DNA from 4 places in the Pseudomonas sp. GM102 genome. Region 4 is predicted to be linked to each of the others. Evidence: predicted binding sites of a transcription regulator. Region 4 holds the regulator's gene; each other region holds the start of a gene.

Region 1 (4,210 bases), on a different contig from region 4:
GCCACTGACGTCTGTTCTTCGGCGGCGGTGGCGATCTGGCGGTTCATGTCGCGAATGGCTTCCACGGCATGGGTGATGCGCTCGAGCATGGCGCCGGCCTGGGTCACTTGCTCAACGCTTTCTTCGCTGCGCGACTGACCGCTTTCGATAGCCTGGGCCGCGTCCACCGCACCGGTTTGCACGGTTTGAATGATCTGGTTGATCTCGATGATCGACGCCGCCGTGCGCTGGGCCAGGCTGCGCACTTCATCGGCGACCACCGCAAAACCACGTCCGGCTTCACCGGCACGGGCCGCTTCGATTGCGGCGTTGAGCGCCAGCAGGTTGGTCTGTTCGGCGATGCCGCGAATCACTTCCAGCACTTTACCGATGCGCCCGCTGTCAGCTTCCAGACGACGGATGACCGTGGCGGTGTTGGCGATTTCGCCGCGCATTTGGGTGATGGTGTGAATGGTGCCCTGCATGACTTTTTCGCCCTGCTGAGCGGATTGGTCGGCGTCATCGGCCGCACGTGCCGCGTCGGCTGCGTGGCGTGCTACTTCTTGCGCGGTGGCGGACATTTCGTTCATCGCCGTGGCCACCTGATCGGTGCGGGTGAACTGCTCGTTGGTGCCGCTGGCCATGAGGCCGGCAATCGAGTTCAGCTCGCCGCTGGCGCTGTCCAGGTCCGTCGCACTGCGCTGCAAACGACTGAAGGTTTCGGCGAGGAAATCGCGCAATGTGTTGGCGGCCCTGGCCAGGTTGCCCAACTCATCCTGACGGGTGCTGGCCACGCGCTCGGCGAAGCGCCCTTGGCTGAGTTGTGCCACATAGTCGATCAGTTTGCGGATCGGCTCCACCAGGTTGCGGTTGACCAGCCATAGACTCAACAAGCCAATCAGCAGACCCGACACCAGCATCACCACGAGCCCCAGCAACACCGTCTGATCGGCGCTGGCACTGATCAGCTTCGACTGCTCGATGCTCTGCTTGCGCAGTTCGCTGACCAGCTCATTCATCTGTTCACTGGCGGCACGGTCCACGCCTTTGACCGCATTGTCGCCAGCCGTTGGGTCGGCACCGGCCGCCACGTAGGCATCACGGCCCTTCTGATAGGCCGCGCCTAATGCACGATGCTCTTCACGCAGGCGTTCGATGCGGGTCTTGAGTTGCGGCTCGATGCCCTTTTGCCCGGCCAGCTCACTCAGGATGCCCTGCACGTCGCGCTGACCGTCCTCGAACTGCTTCCAGTATTTGTCCAGGTTCGCAGGTTCCTTGCCACGCAGCAGAACGTTTTTCCACTCCTGAACCTGCACCTTGAATTGCAGGTTGGCCTCATCGATCAATTGCGAGGTGTGCAACGGACCTTCAATCAGGTTCGCGTAGTTCTGAACGCCATTGGACAGGAAGTGAAAGCAAGCCAAAGCGATCAGCAACATCGCCAACAGGCTGCCGCTCAACAGGGCGAGGATTTGCGCTCTCAGGGATTTTTGCAAAAACATCGAGTGATATCTCATGACAGGGAAAAGGCACGCCCAAGTGGCATGCAAGATGTCTGGACATCCCTGTCAGCGACACTGGTTCACCACCAGAATCGGAAGATCAACATCAGCCTCATCGGCGTGCCAGAGCCTTTCTTGAGCGCTCTCCGACCACCGGCAAGAGGCGGATTTCCGGCGCCATTCAACTGTCACAAAACCTTCAAAATACGTTGCGATGATGGGGCTCAAGTGAACCTGTGAAACCTGCGACAGGCGCCTCCTCACAGCGAGACCTCATGAACCACAGCATTGACCAACGCCATCGCGATTCCGACCTGTTCGGCCTGCTTTACGGTTTCAGTTTTCGCCCCGGCGAGCGCGGCCGGGAGATCGACTCGGCCAAGGCGCTGCACTGCCTGCAACAACCGGACGACAGTGATGAGTTCCTCTGGCTGCACCTGAACCTGGCCCATGCCGCCTGCGAGCGCTGGATGAAAAGTCACCTGGCATTGCCCGATGAGTTTTTCGAAGCGCTGCACGAAGGCTCCCGCTCGACGCGTATCGAACATGTCGATTCGGCGTTGCTGGCGGTGGTCAACGACGTGGTGTTCAACCTCAGCAGCATGGTCTCCTCGGATGTCTCGACGCTGTGGGTCTGCGCCCGCAGCCGGCTGATCATCAGCGCACGCCTGCAACCGCTGCACTCGGTGGACAAGCTGCGCTCTTCGGTGAAGGCCGGTGAATGCTTTCGTTCGCCGCTGGAGCTGCTGGTGCATTTGTTGCGCGATCAGGGTGAAGTGCTGACGCAGATCGTGCGCAAGACCAGCCTCAGTGTCGATCAGATCGAAGATGAGTTGCTGTCTTCACGCCTGTCGACCAACCGGGCTGAGCTGGGCGCCAATCGGCGCGTGCTGGTGCGCCTGCAACGCTTGCTGGCGCTGGAGCCAGGCTCGTTGCTGCGTCTGCTCAATCGCCCGCCGCAATGGTTGCAGAAGGAGGACGTCAAGGAGCTGCGCAAGTCCACCGAGGAGTTTGCGCTGATCATCAACGACCTCACGGCCCTCGGTGAACGGATCAAGCTGTTGCAGGAAGAAATCGCCGCCAACCTCAACGAACAGAGCAACCGCACGCTGTTCACCCTGACCGTGGTCACGGTGCTGGCGCTGCCGATCAACATCATCGCCGGCTTCTTCGGCATGAACGTCGGCGGCGTGCCACTTTCCGGTGATCCAGAGGGGTTCTGGATCCTAGTGGCGCTGGTCGCGACGTTTACCCTGATTGCCGGGCGCTGGGCGTTTCGCAAGCGGCAGGATTATTGATCACTGCCATCCCCACCATCCCCGTCCACGTAGGAGCGAGGCTTGCCCGCGAAGGCGTCTTCACATTCAACGATGATTTTGACTGTTAGATCGCCTTCGCGGGCAAGCCTCGCTCCTACGGGGATGTGTGATCTTCGGCATCGCAAAAAAACCAAACACTGACCCAGCGCAGCCTCTCTGTAATATTTAGCAACGATCATGACCGATACTCCTTCTCTGCTCAGGATTATCCGGCATGGCTACGCCTTCCTTCACCAGCGCTGCCCAGGCTCCCGCCAGCAGCGTCAAGCCGCAGCTCGATAAAAAACCCGGCCTGCTCACTATCGTGATGTTCTTTGCGGTGCTGGGCAGTGGGCTGTTATTCACCGCCTACAGCCTGATGCACGACATGAGCGAACTCGGCACGGTGGTCACCACCTGGACGCCGTTTCTGCTGTTGGGTGTCGCGCTGCTGATTGCCTTGGGCTTTGAGTTCGTCAACGGCTTTCACGACACCGCCAACGCCGTGGCGACGGTGATCTACACCAACTCCCTGCCGCCGAATTTCGCCGTGGCCTGGTCCGGGTTCTTCAACTTCCTGGGGGTGTTGCTGTCGAGCGGCGCGGTGGCGTTCGGCATCATCGCCCTGCTGCCCGTAGAGCTGATTCTGCAAGTCGGTTCCTCCGCCGGTTTCGCGATGATCTTCGCGCTGTTGATCGCCGCGATCCTGTGGAACCTGGGCACCTGGTGGTTGGGTTTGCCGGCGTCTTCGTCGCACACCCTGATCGGCTCGATCATTGGTGTCGGCGTGGCCAATGCCCTGATGCACGGCCGTGACGGCACCAGTGGCGTGGATTGGGCTCAGGCGACCAAAGTCGGTTACGCGTTGCTGCTGTCGCCGCTGATCGGCTTCGCCTTTGCTGCGCTGTTGCTGCTGGCGTTGCGCGTCTTTGTCAAAAATCGCGCGTTGTACAAGGCGCCGAAGGGCGACACTCCGCCACCGTGGTGGATTCGCGGCATGTTGATTCTGACCTGCACCGGCGTGTCGTTTGCCCACGGCTCCAACGATGGCCAGAAAGGCATGGGCCTGATCATGCTGATTCTGGTCGGTACCCTGCCAATGGCGTATGCGCTGAACCGGACCATGCCAGCGGATCAGGCGTTGCAGTTCGCGGCCGTGGCCGAAGTCACCCAGCAAGCATTGATGAAAAATTCGCCACTGCCGGCACCCGCCGATCCACGCCCAGTGCTGACCGATTACATGCGCAGCAAGGAAGCCTCGCCGCAATTGATCCCCGCCCTCGCCGCACTGGCAGGCCACATCGGTAACGAAGTGAAGGGGTATGGCTCTCTGTCGAAAGTCCCGGCCGAAGCGATGGGCAACGTGCGTAACGACATGTACCTGACCAGTGAAACCATTCGCCTGATGGACAAGAACAAGGTCGGCAACTT
Region 2 (4,210 bases), on a different contig from region 4:
GATCATCTGTTGCAGCATCAGACGCTCAGGGCTCCACCAGTAACCGGTGTAGATCAAGCTGGCGTATTTAGGCATCAGCTCGTCTTTGAGGTGAGCCACTTCGCGGTCCAGAGTGATCGATTCGATCGCACGGTGAGCGCGCAACATGATGGTGCCGCCCGGGGTCTCGTAGCATCCGCGGGACTTCATGCCGACGTAGCGGTTTTCGACGATGTCCAGACGGCCGATACCGTGTTCGCCACCGATCCGGTTCAAGGTCGCCAGCACGGTGGCCGGGGTCATTTCGACGCCGTCCAGTGCGACGATGTCGCCGTTGCGGTAGGTCAGTTCCAGGTACTGCGCTTTATCAGGAGCCTTCTCCGGGGAGACGGTCCATTTCCACATGTCTTCTTCGTGCTCGGTCCAGGTGTCTTCCAGCACGCCGCCTTCATAGGAGATGTGCAGCAGGTTGGCATCCATCGAATACGGGGATTTTTTCTTGCCGTGACGCTCGATCGGGATGTTGTGCTTTTCAGCGTAATCCATCAGCTTTTCACGGGAGAGCAGGTCCCATTCGCGCCAAGGAGCAATCACTTTCACGCCTGGCTTCAAGGCGTAGGCGCCCAGTTCGAAACGAACCTGGTCGTTGCCCTTGCCGGTCGCGCCGTGGGAAATGGCGTCAGCGCCGGTTTCGTTGGCGATTTCGATCAAGCGCTTGGCGATCAACGGACGAGCGATGGAAGTACCCAGCAGGTACTCGCCTTCATAAACGGTGTTGGCGCGGAACATCGGGAACACGAAATCGCGCACGAATTCTTCGCGCAGATCGTCGATGTAGATTTCTTTTACGCCCATGGCCTGTGCCTTGGCGCGGGCCGGTTCGACCTCTTCGCCCTGACCCAGGTCAGCGGTGAAGGTCACTACTTCACAGTTATAAGTATCCTGCAGCCACTTGAGGATCACCGAAGTGTCCAGGCCGCCGGAATACGCCAGAACGACCTTGTTTACGTCCGCCATGCCATCACTCCACGGGGTTCTACGGAAAGCCGTCAAGTCTACCGCTCATGCAGGATAATTTACAGAGGCGCGACAGCTTATGACGACGAAGCGACAGATTATGTCGAGCGAGCGACGATTTCAGCAGGTTCAGGTGGTCTTCGCGCTGCCCGCGGAAGCGGTGGCTTGAGGCGCCGGTTGCTCGGTCGGCGCTACCCGTTCAAGACGTACGGCAACCCGGCGGTTCTTCGCCCGATTGGCGGCATTGGTGTTCGGCGCCAGAGGATAGCGCTCACCGTGAAAACGCAGGGTGATCTGCGATTCCTGAATACCATTGGCCTTGAAGAAATCCATCACGGCCAGCGCCCTGCGTCGCGACAGTTCGCGGTTGGTCAGGCGGTTACCGCTGTTATCGGAATGGCCGTCGAGTTCAATGTGGTTGACCGTCGGATCGGCTTTCATGAACTCCAGCATGACCTGCAGATGGGCCTTGGCTTGGGCGTCGAGATCGATGCCCTCCCCCGGAAAGCCGACTTCGGATTGCTTCACCTGTTCAAAATTCTGCGGCAGCAACTTGGCCACGCAACCCTGATAGTCACTGTAGGCCTTGCTGAATTTGACCGGCAGCAGGCGAACTTCAGATACCCGACCGTCACCCGAGGAGTGTCGAACGACCGGGCTGCGACCGTCCATCAACCCACTGATCAGGCGCCCGGCCTGAACTTGCGAGCTGTTGAACAGCACGTTGCCACTGCCGATTCGCACCGAGCCCAGGTTGATGTCGCCACGCCCCGGCTGCCATGGCGCAGCGGCCGCCAGCAAGGTCGCGGAACCGCCACCGATCATCGAGTTGTAGGCCTTCAGACGAAATGTCGCCTGCTCGCCAGCGCGGCGCACGAACTCCCCCGAACCGAAATCGGTGATGGGTTGAGTCAGGCGGCATTCGAACTTGTCACCTTCGACCGTCCACTCGATGCTCTCCAGACGGGTCTGGAAAGTGAGCGCCATCGCGGGAAGGCTGGCAAACACACTGAGCAAGGCTAAATAACGCTGGCGCACGGGAGGCTCCACTGGCTTCTGCAACAAAAAGACCGACACACATATTTACGGCGTACCTGTTGGATATCGGAAGCTTGCTGCAAAACTTGATAGCGAGTGCCTGCAAGAGTCTTTTCCGGTAGCATTCCCCTGAGTTTGACCCGCCTGGAATCCCCTCATGTCCGACCGCCTGACCCTGCTGCGTCCCGACGACTGGCATATTCATCTTCGCGATGGTGCTGTGTTGACCAATACCGTCGCGGATGTCGCGCGCACCTTTGGTCGCGCCATTATCATGCCCAACCTGGTACCGCCGGTGCGCAACGCGGCTGAAGCCAATGGCTATCGCCAGCGGATTCTCGCCGCGCGTCCGGCCGGCAGCCGCTTCGAACCGCTGATGGTGCTGTACCTGACCGACCGCACTCAACCCGAAGAAATTCGTGAGGCCAAGGCCAGCGGTTTCGTCTACGCCGCCAAGCTGTACCCGGCCGGCGCGACCACCAACTCGGATTCTGGCGTCACCAGCATCGACAAGATTTTCCCTGCACTCGAGGCCATGGCCGACGTCGGGATGCCCTTGTTGGTTCATGGTGAAGTCACCCGTGGCGATGTCGATGTTTTCGATCGCGAAAAAATCTTCATCGACGAGCACATGCGTCGAGTGGTCGAGCGTTTCCCGACCCTCAAAGTGGTGTTTGAACACATCACCACCGCTGACGCCGTGCAGTTCGTCAACGAGGCTTCGGCCAATGTCGGCGCAACCATCACCGCGCATCACCTGCTGTACAACCGCAACCACATGCTGGTGGGCGGGATTCGGCCGCACTTCTACTGCCTGCCGATCCTCAAGCGTAATACCCACCAGGAAGCCCTGCTCGACGCCGCTACCAGCGGCAGCGACAAGTTTTTCCTCGGCACCGACTCGGCGCCCCATGCCCAGCACGCCAAAGAAGCGGCTTGCGGTTGTGCCGGTTGCTACACCGCTTATGCCGCGATCGAGATGTATGCCGAAGCCTTTGAACAGCGCAACGCGCTGGACAAGCTCGAAGCCTTCGCCAGCCTCAATGGCCCGCGTTTCTACGGCCTGCCGGCGAACACCGATCGCATCACCCTGGTTCGCGATGAGTGGACCGCCCCAACCAGCCTGCCGTTTGGCGAGCTGACTGTAATCCCGCTGCGCGCCGGTGAAAAACTGCGCTGGCGCCTGCTGGAGGAACACGCGTGAGTGAAGACCATTTCGACGACGAACAGGACGGTAATGGCGGCGGAGGCGGTTCCCGCCATCCAATGGCGGCCAGGTTCCGTGGTTACCTGCCGGTCGTTGTCGACGTAGAAACCGGTGGCTTCAACTCGGCCACCGATGCCCTGCTGGAAATCGCCGCCACCGTGATCGGCATGGATGAAAAAGGCTTTGTGTACCCTGAGCACACCTATTTCTTCCGGGTCGAGCCTTTCGAAGGCGCGAACATCGAAGCGGCAGCCCTGGAATTCACCGGGATCAAGCTCGATCACCCGCTCCGCATGGCGGTGAGTGAAGAAGCGGCCCTGACCGATATCTTCCGTGGTGTGCGCAAGGCTCTGAAGGCCAACGGTTGCAAACGGGCGATTCTGGTCGGGCACAACAGCAGCTTCGACCTGGGCTTCCTCAACGCCGCTGTCGCGCGCCTGGACATGAAACGCAACCCGTTTCACCCGTTCTCCAGTTTCGATACGGCGACCCTCGCCGGCCTGGCCTATGGTCAAACCGTATTGGCCAAGGCCTGCCAGGCAGCCGATATCGACTTCGACGGTCGCGAGGCCCACTCGGCCCGCTACGACACCGAGAAGACGGCTGACCTGTTCTGCGGCATCGTCAATCGCTGGAAACAAATGGGCGGCTGGGAAGACTACAACGACTGATCCATCACTGATCTCCCTCTCCACAAGTGAACAGCCTGGGTTTATCCCGCCCATAAAAAAACCGGCCTTGGCGGCCGGTTTTTTTATGCCTCGAACGTGCCTTACAGCGCAGCAGCGTTCTCGGTCAGGTAAGCCGCAACACCTTCGGTGGAAGCGGTCATGCCTTTGTCGCCTTTTTTCCAGTTGGCAGGGCAAACTTCGCCGTGCTCTTCGTGGAATTGCAGAGCGTCGACCAGACGGATCAGCTCTTCGATATTACGGCCCAGCGGCAGGTCGTTGATGATCTGCGAGCGAACAA
Region 3 (4,210 bases), on a different contig from region 4:
CAGGTTCAGCGCGTGGGTTCATTGCGACTGCTTCGCAGCCGAGCGGGAGCAAGCTCCCTCGCCACAGAGGTGGTGTAGCCGTTACAGGCTAAACCGCCCAACCATGTTGTTCAGGTCCAGCGCCAGGCGCGACAGCTCGTTGCTGGCCGCGCTCGTCTGGTTGGCGCCTGTGGCCGATTGCACCGACAGGTCACGAATGTTCACCAGATTGCGGTCCACTTCACGGGCCACCTGTGCCTGCTCTTCGGCCGCGCTGGCGATCACCAGGTTGCGTTCGTTGATTTCGACGATGGCGCTATTAATAGTGTCCAGCGACATGCCTGCACCGCGTGCGATATTCAAGGTCGACTCGGCGCGTTCGGTGCTGTTGCGCATCGAATCCACGGCGTGTTCGGTGCCGCTCTGGATGCTGCCGATCATGCGTTCGATTTCGCTGGTCGACTGCTGGGTGCGATGGGCCAGGGCACGCACTTCGTCGGCAACGACTGCGAAACCACGACCGGCTTCACCGGCACGGGCGGCTTCGATGGCGGCGTTCAACGCCAACAGGTTGGTCTGGTCGGCCAGGCCGCGAATCACGTCCAGCACCTTGCCGATGTCCCGAGACTCGTTGGCCAGATCACCGATCAGGGTGGCGGTGCTCTGTACGTCGGCGCTCATGCGCTCGATGGCACTCACGGTTTCCTGTACCAGGTCACGACCGTCGCCAGCCGAAGTGGTGGCGTTTTTCGAGGCTTCGGAGGTGCTCACGGCGTTGCGGGCGACTTCTTCCACGGCGCTGGTCATTTCATTGACGGCGGTGGCGGCCTGTTCGATTTCGTTGTTCTGCTGGGTCAGGCCACGGGCGCTTTCGTCGGTGACGCTGTTGAGCTCTTCCGCGGCGGACGCCAGTTGCGTGGCCGAACCGGAAATCCGTTGCAGGGTGTCACGCAGTTTTTCCTGCATCTTCGCCATGGCGGCCAGCAGGCGACCGGCTTCGTCTTCACCGTCGACCGTAATCGGGCGCGTGAGGTTGCCTTCGGCGATTTCTTCGGCGGCGCTCAGGGCATTGGCGATTGGCTTGGTGATGCTGTTGGTCAGCAGCCAGGCGAACAGCAGGGTCAGGCCGGTGGCGATGACCAGCAGAGTCACCACCAGGTTGAAGGCCGACGAATACTGATCGCTGGCTTGCTGATTGATCTTCGTCGCCTGCTCGTTGTTGATCTGCATCAGCCGATTGAGCACGTTGTTGACTGCTTCGGAGTTGGTCAGCAAATCGGTGTTGAGCAGTGTGCGCAACTCTTCGATCTGATTATTGCGTGACAGGCCCTTCATACGGTCTTCGAGCTGACGGTATTGGGTCAGCAACTGAACGTACTGATCGTAGCTGGCGCGTTCTTCAGGGCTGCTGATGTATTTTTCGTACTCGGTCTGGGCGGTACGGATTTGCTCATTGCGTTGCTCGAACAGAGCCATGGTTTTCTGCTGCACATCCGGCTCGCGATTGGTCAGCAACCGATAGGACAGAACCCGCAAACGCAAAGTGAGCTGGGTGAACTCATCAAGCGCCTTGATGCTCGGCACATTGGTCTGGATGATGTTTTCGCTGGCGCCGCGAATCTTGCTCATCTGGTTCAGCGCGAACACCCCCAGAACCAGCATCAGGCCGCCAATCAAGGCAAAACCGAGGAACGCCCGCGGTGCGATATTCATATTTCGTAAAGACATGGTGTTCACCGAAAAAAGCGCATCCGTGCGGGGCTGAGACTGCTGTATGCATGACTTATCGGTCATACGACTAAAGTCTTGAGGTGCTGCGCGTTTTTGTCGCAGAAGGGTTGCGGCGACGAAGTGCAGGAACCAGAGCCGCCAAACACAGTCTTTAAAGATCGCGAGGAAGGTCGCCCGCCAGCAAAATCAAGGCCTTGCGCCCGAATAACCCTGGCGTCAGTGGTGACTTTTCTTTATCGTACGCGCCCTTTGAAAATGCCTGGAAAATCAAAATGTTGGAAGCATCCCTCAGCCAATTGGAACAACTGGTCAGCGACCTGGTGCAGCAAAATCAGACCCTGCTCGGCACCAATCAATCCCTGAGTGCAGAACTGGCCCAGGTCAAGGATGAAAACGAAAGCCTGCAACTGAGCCTGATGGAACAGGAAGAGAAACAAGGCGCCACCGCCGCACGCATTCAGGCCTTGGTTGAGCGTGTCAGCGCCGGCCCTGTCAGCGCATGAGTTACGGCGCCGCAGGGGTAAAAGTCGTCTCGATTCTGGGCGAGGACTATTCGATCAAGGCGCCGGCCGGGGAAGAGCAGACCCTGCTGGACGCCGCATTAATGTTGAAGGCCGCCCTGGCCGAGACCAAAAAGAAATACCCGACGCTGATCGGTGACCGCTTGCTGGTGCTGGCGGCGATGAATCTGTGCTCGCAGCAGATCGAAATGCAAAAGCGTCACCAGCAAGAACTCGACCGTTACCAAGAGCAAGTCAGCGCCACGGTTGAAGTGATCGCCAAGACCATCAATCAGGCCTGATCAGCTTTGCGCACAACCAAAGAATAAATTGTCGATTTAGTTGTATACAATCGGCACGGCTGTTGCAGTGTTTCAGCCTCTTATTCTTTGGGGGTGCTCCATGCAGTTCTGGCGACGCAGTATTCAATGGCAGTTGATCCTGAGCATGGGCACCGCCCTGCTGGTCAGTATTCTGATCGTGGTTGGCGTTTATACCCTCGTGGTCGACCGCCTCGCCCAGCGCTATCTGGTCGAACAAGCGCTGCCGTCGAGCATCGAGGCGATGCGCAACGACATTGAACGAATCCTCGTCCAACCCCTCACCGCCGCCAAAGACATCGCCAGTAACAGCATGGTGCGCGACTGGTTGACCGGGGGCGAGAACAGCGCCCAGACCGACACCTTCGTGAAGTATCTGGAAGGCATCCGCGCCGAGCACAAAGCCTTTACCGCGCTGATTATCGGGGCCGCTTCAAACCATTACTTCACTGAAAAAGGCCTGGATCGAACGCTCAGCCGATCCAATCCCAACGACGCCTGGTTCTATTCGTTCCTCGACAGCAACCAGCCGCGCACCCTCAATATCGACAATGACACCGCCACCGGTGAGTTGGCGCTGTTCATCGACCTCAAGGTCGAACACGCCGGCAAAGTCGTGGGCGTCGCCGGGCTTGGTTTGAGCATGAAAGAGCTATCGGAGCTGATCCACAATTTCAACTTCGGTGAGCGCGGCAAGGTCTATCTCGTGCGCTCCGACGGTTTGATCCAGGTTCACCCTGAGGCGCAGTTCAGCGGCAAGCGTACGCTGGTCGAACAGATTGGCGCCCCGGCGGCGCAAGCGGTCATGGGGCAGCTCTCTACCTCCACCGCGTTCGCCACCAGCAGTTTTGTCCGCGACGGCGAAGATTTTCTGGCGCTGAGCCTGCCGCTGCGTGATCTGGGCTGGACCCTGGTGGCCGAAGTGCCGCAGTCGCAGATCTACGCTGAAGCCCGTCGCGCGATGTGGATGAGCAGCGGCATCGGCCTGGCGGTGGCGCTGGTGTGCCTGTTGCTGGTGGTGTTGCTGGCCCGTGGATTGGTACGACCGATTCGTCAGGTAACAGCGGCGCTGGTAGCCATCGGTAGCGGTGGTGGAGATTTGACCCACAGGTTAGATTCCAGCCGCGCCGATGAACTGGGTGACCTCGCTCGCGGTTTCAATCGGTTCCTGGAAAGTCAGCGCGACATGATCGGCGAAGTCCTGGCCACCAGTGAGCGCTTGCGCTCGGCGGTCGGCCAAGTGGCGCGGGTGGTGGACAACACGGCCGAACGCTCGGGCCGTCAGCAGGAAATGACTGACATGGTCGCCACCGCCGTCCACGAAATGGGCCTGACCGTGCAGGAGATCGCGCAGAACGCTGGCAACGCGGCCGTTGCTTCGCAAACCGCGCGGGATGAAGCACTTCAGGCGCGGGTAGTAGTGGGCGGGTCGATTCGGCATATCGAAAGCATGTCCGATGAGATTGGTATTGCTGCCGGTGCGGTGGGCGAGTTGGCCCATCAAGTGGCGTCCATCGATCAGGTGTTGGCGGTGATTCGCGGGATTTCCGAGCAAACCAACCTTTTGGCTTTGAATGCGGCCATCGAAGCGGCGCGGGCCGGGGACATGGGGCGCGGGTTTGCAGTGGTGGCCGATGAAGTACGGACATTGGCGCGGCGGACTCAGTCGTCCACCGACGA
Region 4 (4,210 bases):
AAATTGCATTGAGCAAATCCGCATCATCCGGTCGACTTTCAAGCTCGACCAGCTGTTCGGACAGTTGCTCTAGAATCTCGCCGGCCTCAACCAGGAAATCCTGAAGGATCTCTTCATCGGCGCCGAAGCTCATTAAGGGGGTGCTCCTGAGGTCTAAAAACCTAAAAAACCTAAAATGCTAAAACTCTAAAATCCTAGGCTGGATAACAAATCGTCCACATCGTCCTGACCGGACACAACGTCTTCTCTTTTATCGGCATGAATCTGCGGACCTTCACCCTGAGAGAGATGTTTTTGCGGATCTTTTTCAGCCAGCATCGCATCACGGTCATGTTCGATACCCGCAAAGCGGTCGACCTGACTGGCCATGAGCACGAGCTTGAGCAGATTGCTTTCAACTTCGGTGACCAACTGGGTCACGCGCTTGATTACCTGACCGGTGAGGTCCTGGTAATCCTGGGCCAGCAGAATGTCGTTGAGGTTGCTCGACACGACGCGGTTATCTTCGCTGCTGCGTGTCAGGAAACCGTCGACGCGCCGGGCCAGATCGCGAAACTCTTCAGCCCCGACTTCGCGACGCATGAACCGTCCCCAATCCGTGCTTAGCGCCTGAGCTTCGTCGCTCAGGCTGTTGATCAGCGGCGTGGCGTTTTCCACCAGGTCCATGGTGCGGTTCGCCGCGGCCTCGGTCAGCTTGACCACATAACCCAGGCGCTCGGTGGCATCCGTGATCTGAGACACTTCCTCGGCTTGCGGCATGTGCGGGTCAATCTGGAAATTGACGATCGCGCTATGCAGCTCGCGGGTGAGCTTGCCTACTTCCTGGTACAGGCCGCGGTCACGGGTCTGATTGAGCTCATGGATCAATTGCACCGCATCGCCAAACCTGCCTTTTTCAAGGCTCTCGACCAGTTCGACCGCGTGTTTTTTCAGGGTCGATTCAAAATCGCCCATTGAAGATTCTTTATGCTCCATAGCTCCCCCGTGGCGCAGTCCATCAACCGATGCGTTCGAAAATCTTCTCGATTTTTTCTTTCAACGCCTGGGCCGTGAAGGGTTTGACCACATAGCCATTTACACCGGCCTGGGCCGCTTCGATGATTTGCTCGCGCTTGGCTTCAGCGGTCACCATCAGCACCGGAAGGTGCTTGAGCTTTTCATCAGCGCGCACGTGACGCAGCAGATCGATACCGGTCATGCCAGGCATGTTCCAGTCCGTTACCAGAAAGTCGATGCTCCCACTGTTGAGAACCGGAATGGCAGTGGTGCCATCGTCAGCCTCGACCGTGTTGGTGAACCCAAGATCACGCAACAGGTTTTTTATGATCCGCCGCATCGTTGAGAAGTCATCAACGATGAGGATTTTCATGTTCTTGTCCAATTCGACCTCCAAGCAGTCTTAAACGCGCCCAGCACCTGGACGCGCCATTTCAATCAATCCGGCAAAGCACTCAATGACTGTCTGGAGCACAACAGATCGAGACCGGCGCAGTTCAACACCACACCGGCTCCATTCGCAGTGTCCCCACACTGCCTTCAGCGCGCTCGCCACTCCCCCAAACGCCCCCGCAAACGGGCCGCGCACTGGCTGTGTAACTGGCTGACCCGCGATTCGCTGACCCCCAGGACCTCACCGATTTCCTTGAGATTCAACTCTTCGTCGTAGTACAGCGCCAACACCAGTCGCTCACGCTCCGGCAAATTGGCAATCGCGTCCGCCAGCGCCGCCTGGAAGCGTTCATCTTCCAGATCGCGTGACGGCTCGAGATGAGCACTGGCGCCATCCTCATGCAGCCCTTCGTGTTCGCCGTCCTGTAACAGATCGTCGAAACTGAATAACCGGCTGCCGAGGGTGTCGTTCAAAATCCCGTAATAATCGTCGAGACTCAATTGGAGTTCGGCCGCAACCTCATGATCTTTAGCGTCACGGCCGGTTTTAGCTTCAATCGAGCGAATCGCGTCGCTGACCATACGGGTATTGCGGTGAACCGAACGTGGAGCCCAGTCCCCCTTGCGCACTTCATCGAGCATCGCGCCGCGGATTCGAATGCCCGCGTACGTCTCGAAACTCGCGCCTTTGCTGGCGTCATATTTGGTTGATACTTCAAGCAGGCCGATCATCCCGGCCTGGATCAGGTCTTCGACCTGGACACTGGCCGGCAAACGCGCCAGCAAGTGGTAGGCAATGCGTTTGACCAGTGGCGCGTAACGCTCGATCAGCTCGTACTGCGCGTCACGTGCCGACTTCTTGTAGAGGTTGTAGCCACTGGCTGTCATAGGACGGGTCCTGCCGTTTGTTGCACGAGGCGCTCGACGAAAAACTCCAGGTGCCCGCGTGGGTTGGCCGGCAGTGGCCAGGTATCGACCTTCTGCGCAATGGCCTTGAACGCCAGGGCGCACTTGGAACGCGGAAAGGCTTCGTAGACGGCACGCTGTTTCTGCACGGCCTTGCGTACGCTTTCGTCGTAAGGCACCGCACCGACATATTGCAAGGCGACGTCAAGGAAACGATCCGTGACCTTGGTCAACTTGGCGAACAGGTTGCGGCCTTCCTGCGGGCTCTGCGCCATGTTGGCCAGGACGCGGAAACGGTTCATGCCGTAGTCGCGGTTCAGCAGTTTGATCAGCGCGTAGGCGTCGGTGATCGAGGTCGGCTCGTCGCACACCACCAGCAAGACTTCTTGCGCTGCGCGGACGAAACTGACCACCGAGTCACCAATGCCCGCAGCGGTGTCGATCACCAATACGTCGAGGTTGTCGCCGATGTCGCTGAAGGCCTGGATCAGGCCGGCATGCTGGGCCGGGCTCAGATGAACCATGCTCTGGGTGCCGGATGCGGCCGGGACGATGCGAATACCGCCGGGCCCTTGCAACAGCACATCGCGCAGCTCACAGCGGCCTTCGATCACGTCGGCCAGGGTACGTTTGGGTGTCAGCCCCAGCAGGACGTCAACGTTCGCCAGCCCCAGATCGGCATCCAGCAGCATGACGCGCCGGCCGAGCTCAGCTAGAGCCAGGGACAAGTTCACTGACACGTTAGTCTTCCCGACGCCACCTTTGCCGCCGGTCACCGCGATCACCTGTACGGGATGCATGCTGCCCATGTTATTTTCTTTACCTTGTCTTACTTAGACGGAGGCCACATTACTGGCTGCGCGTTCACCAACTGAACAATGCATGGCAGACCATCGATGTAGGTACAAAAACCGTTCATTAAATACCTCAGCCAACCCGCTTGGTCGGACTGTGGTAAAGGTCAGCGAACATATCAGCCATGGCTTCTTCGCTGGGTTCTTCCTGCATTTGCACGCTAACGGCACGGCTGACCAACTGATGACGGCGCGGCAGATGCAAATCATCCGGAATCCGCGGGCCATCGGTGAGGTAAGCCACCGGCAATTCATGACTGATGGCCAGGCTCAACACCTCGCCCAAGCTTGCCGTTTCATCCAGTTTAGTCAGGATGCAGCCAGCAAGGCCGCAACGTTTGTAACTGTGATAAGCGGCAGTTAGAACCTGTTTCTGGCTGGTGGTTGCCAAGACCAGATAATTTTTTGATTTGATGCCGCGTCCGGCCAGGCTTTCAAGCTGCATGCGCAGTGCCGGATCGCTGGCCTGCAGGCCGGCGGTATCGATCAGCACCACGCGTTTGCGCAGCAAAGGCTCCAGCGCCTGCACCAAGGATTGGCCCGGATCGACGTGGGTGACCGACACGTTGAGGATCCGGCCGAGGGTCTTGAGCTGTTCCTGAGCGCCGATGCGATAGCTGTCCATGCTGACCAGCGCGATGTTCTGCGCGCCGTACTTGAGCACGTAACGAGCCGCCAGCTTGGCCAGCGTGGTGGTCTTGCCCATGCCGGCCGGGCCGACCATGGCAATCACGCCGCCCTCTTCCAGTGGCTCGACTTCCGGGGTGGTGATCATCCGCGCCAGGTGCGCGAGCAACATGCGCCAGGCCTGACGGGGCTCTTCAATGTCGGTAATCAGCGCCAGCAGATCGCGCGACAACGGGCCGGACAGGCCGATGCGTTGCAAGCGACGCCAGAGGTTGGCCTGGGCCGGACGGCTGCCTTGCAACTGATTCCAAGCCAGCGAGCCAAGTTGCACTTCCATCAGTTCACGCAGGCTGTTGAGCTCGAAACGCATCGAGTCGAACGCACGCAGGTCGACGCCGGTCGCTGCGGCAGGCGCAGGTGCCGGACGCCGAGGC

What was found. Region 4 encodes FliA, which starts transcription of late flagellar genes. Its sites were predicted from a motif close to CTAAAGTTTNNNNNNNNNNNGCCGNTAA; they were not measured.
Region 1: the regulator FliA is predicted to act here: its motif matches at 1,594-1,621, upstream of PMI18_RS19190 (methyl-accepting chemotaxis protein).
Region 2: the regulator FliA is predicted to act here: its motif matches at 2,098-2,125, upstream of PMI18_RS19950 (flagellar protein MotY).
Region 3: the regulator FliA is predicted to act here: its motif matches at 1,763-1,790, upstream of PMI18_RS10070 (methyl-accepting chemotaxis protein).

The regions. Positions count from the first base shown of each region.
Region 1 covers NZ_AKJB01000048.1:112,273-116,482, reverse strand. The annotation lists gene PMI18_RS19190 (methyl-accepting chemotaxis protein) at 1-1,481, opposite strand, end outside; gene PMI18_RS19195 (transporter) at 1,757-2,779, shown strand; gene PMI18_RS19205 (inorganic phosphate transporter) at 3,015-4,210, shown strand, end outside.
Region 2 covers NZ_AKJB01000047.1:72,052-76,261, forward strand. The annotation lists gene PMI18_RS19955 (argininosuccinate synthase) at 1-996, opposite strand, end outside; gene PMI18_RS19950 (flagellar protein MotY) at 1,126-2,034, opposite strand; gene pyrC (dihydroorotase) at 2,192-3,238, shown strand; gene rnt (ribonuclease T) at 3,235-3,912, shown strand; gene PMI18_RS19935 (peroxiredoxin) at 4,014-4,210, opposite strand, start outside.
Region 3 covers NZ_AKJB01000073.1:22,874-27,083, forward strand. The annotation lists gene PMI18_RS10070 (methyl-accepting chemotaxis protein) at 82-1,707, opposite strand; gene PMI18_RS10065 (hypothetical protein) at 1,983-2,213, shown strand; gene PMI18_RS10060 (cell division protein ZapA) at 2,210-2,512, shown strand; partial or broken gene PMI18_RS31960 (HAMP domain-containing protein) at 2,658-3,695, shown strand; gene PMI18_RS31965 (methyl-accepting chemotaxis protein) at 3,831-4,210, shown strand, end outside.
Region 4 covers NZ_AKJB01000001.1:45,452-49,661, reverse strand. The annotation lists gene PMI18_RS28940 (chemotaxis protein CheA) at 1-133, opposite strand, end outside; gene PMI18_RS28945 (protein phosphatase CheZ) at 187-975, opposite strand; gene PMI18_RS28950 (chemotaxis response regulator CheY) at 998-1,369, opposite strand; gene fliA (RNA polymerase sigma factor FliA) at 1,537-2,277, opposite strand; gene fleN (flagellar synthesis regulator FleN) at 2,274-3,104, opposite strand; gene flhF (flagellar biosynthesis protein FlhF) at 3,223-4,210, opposite strand, start outside.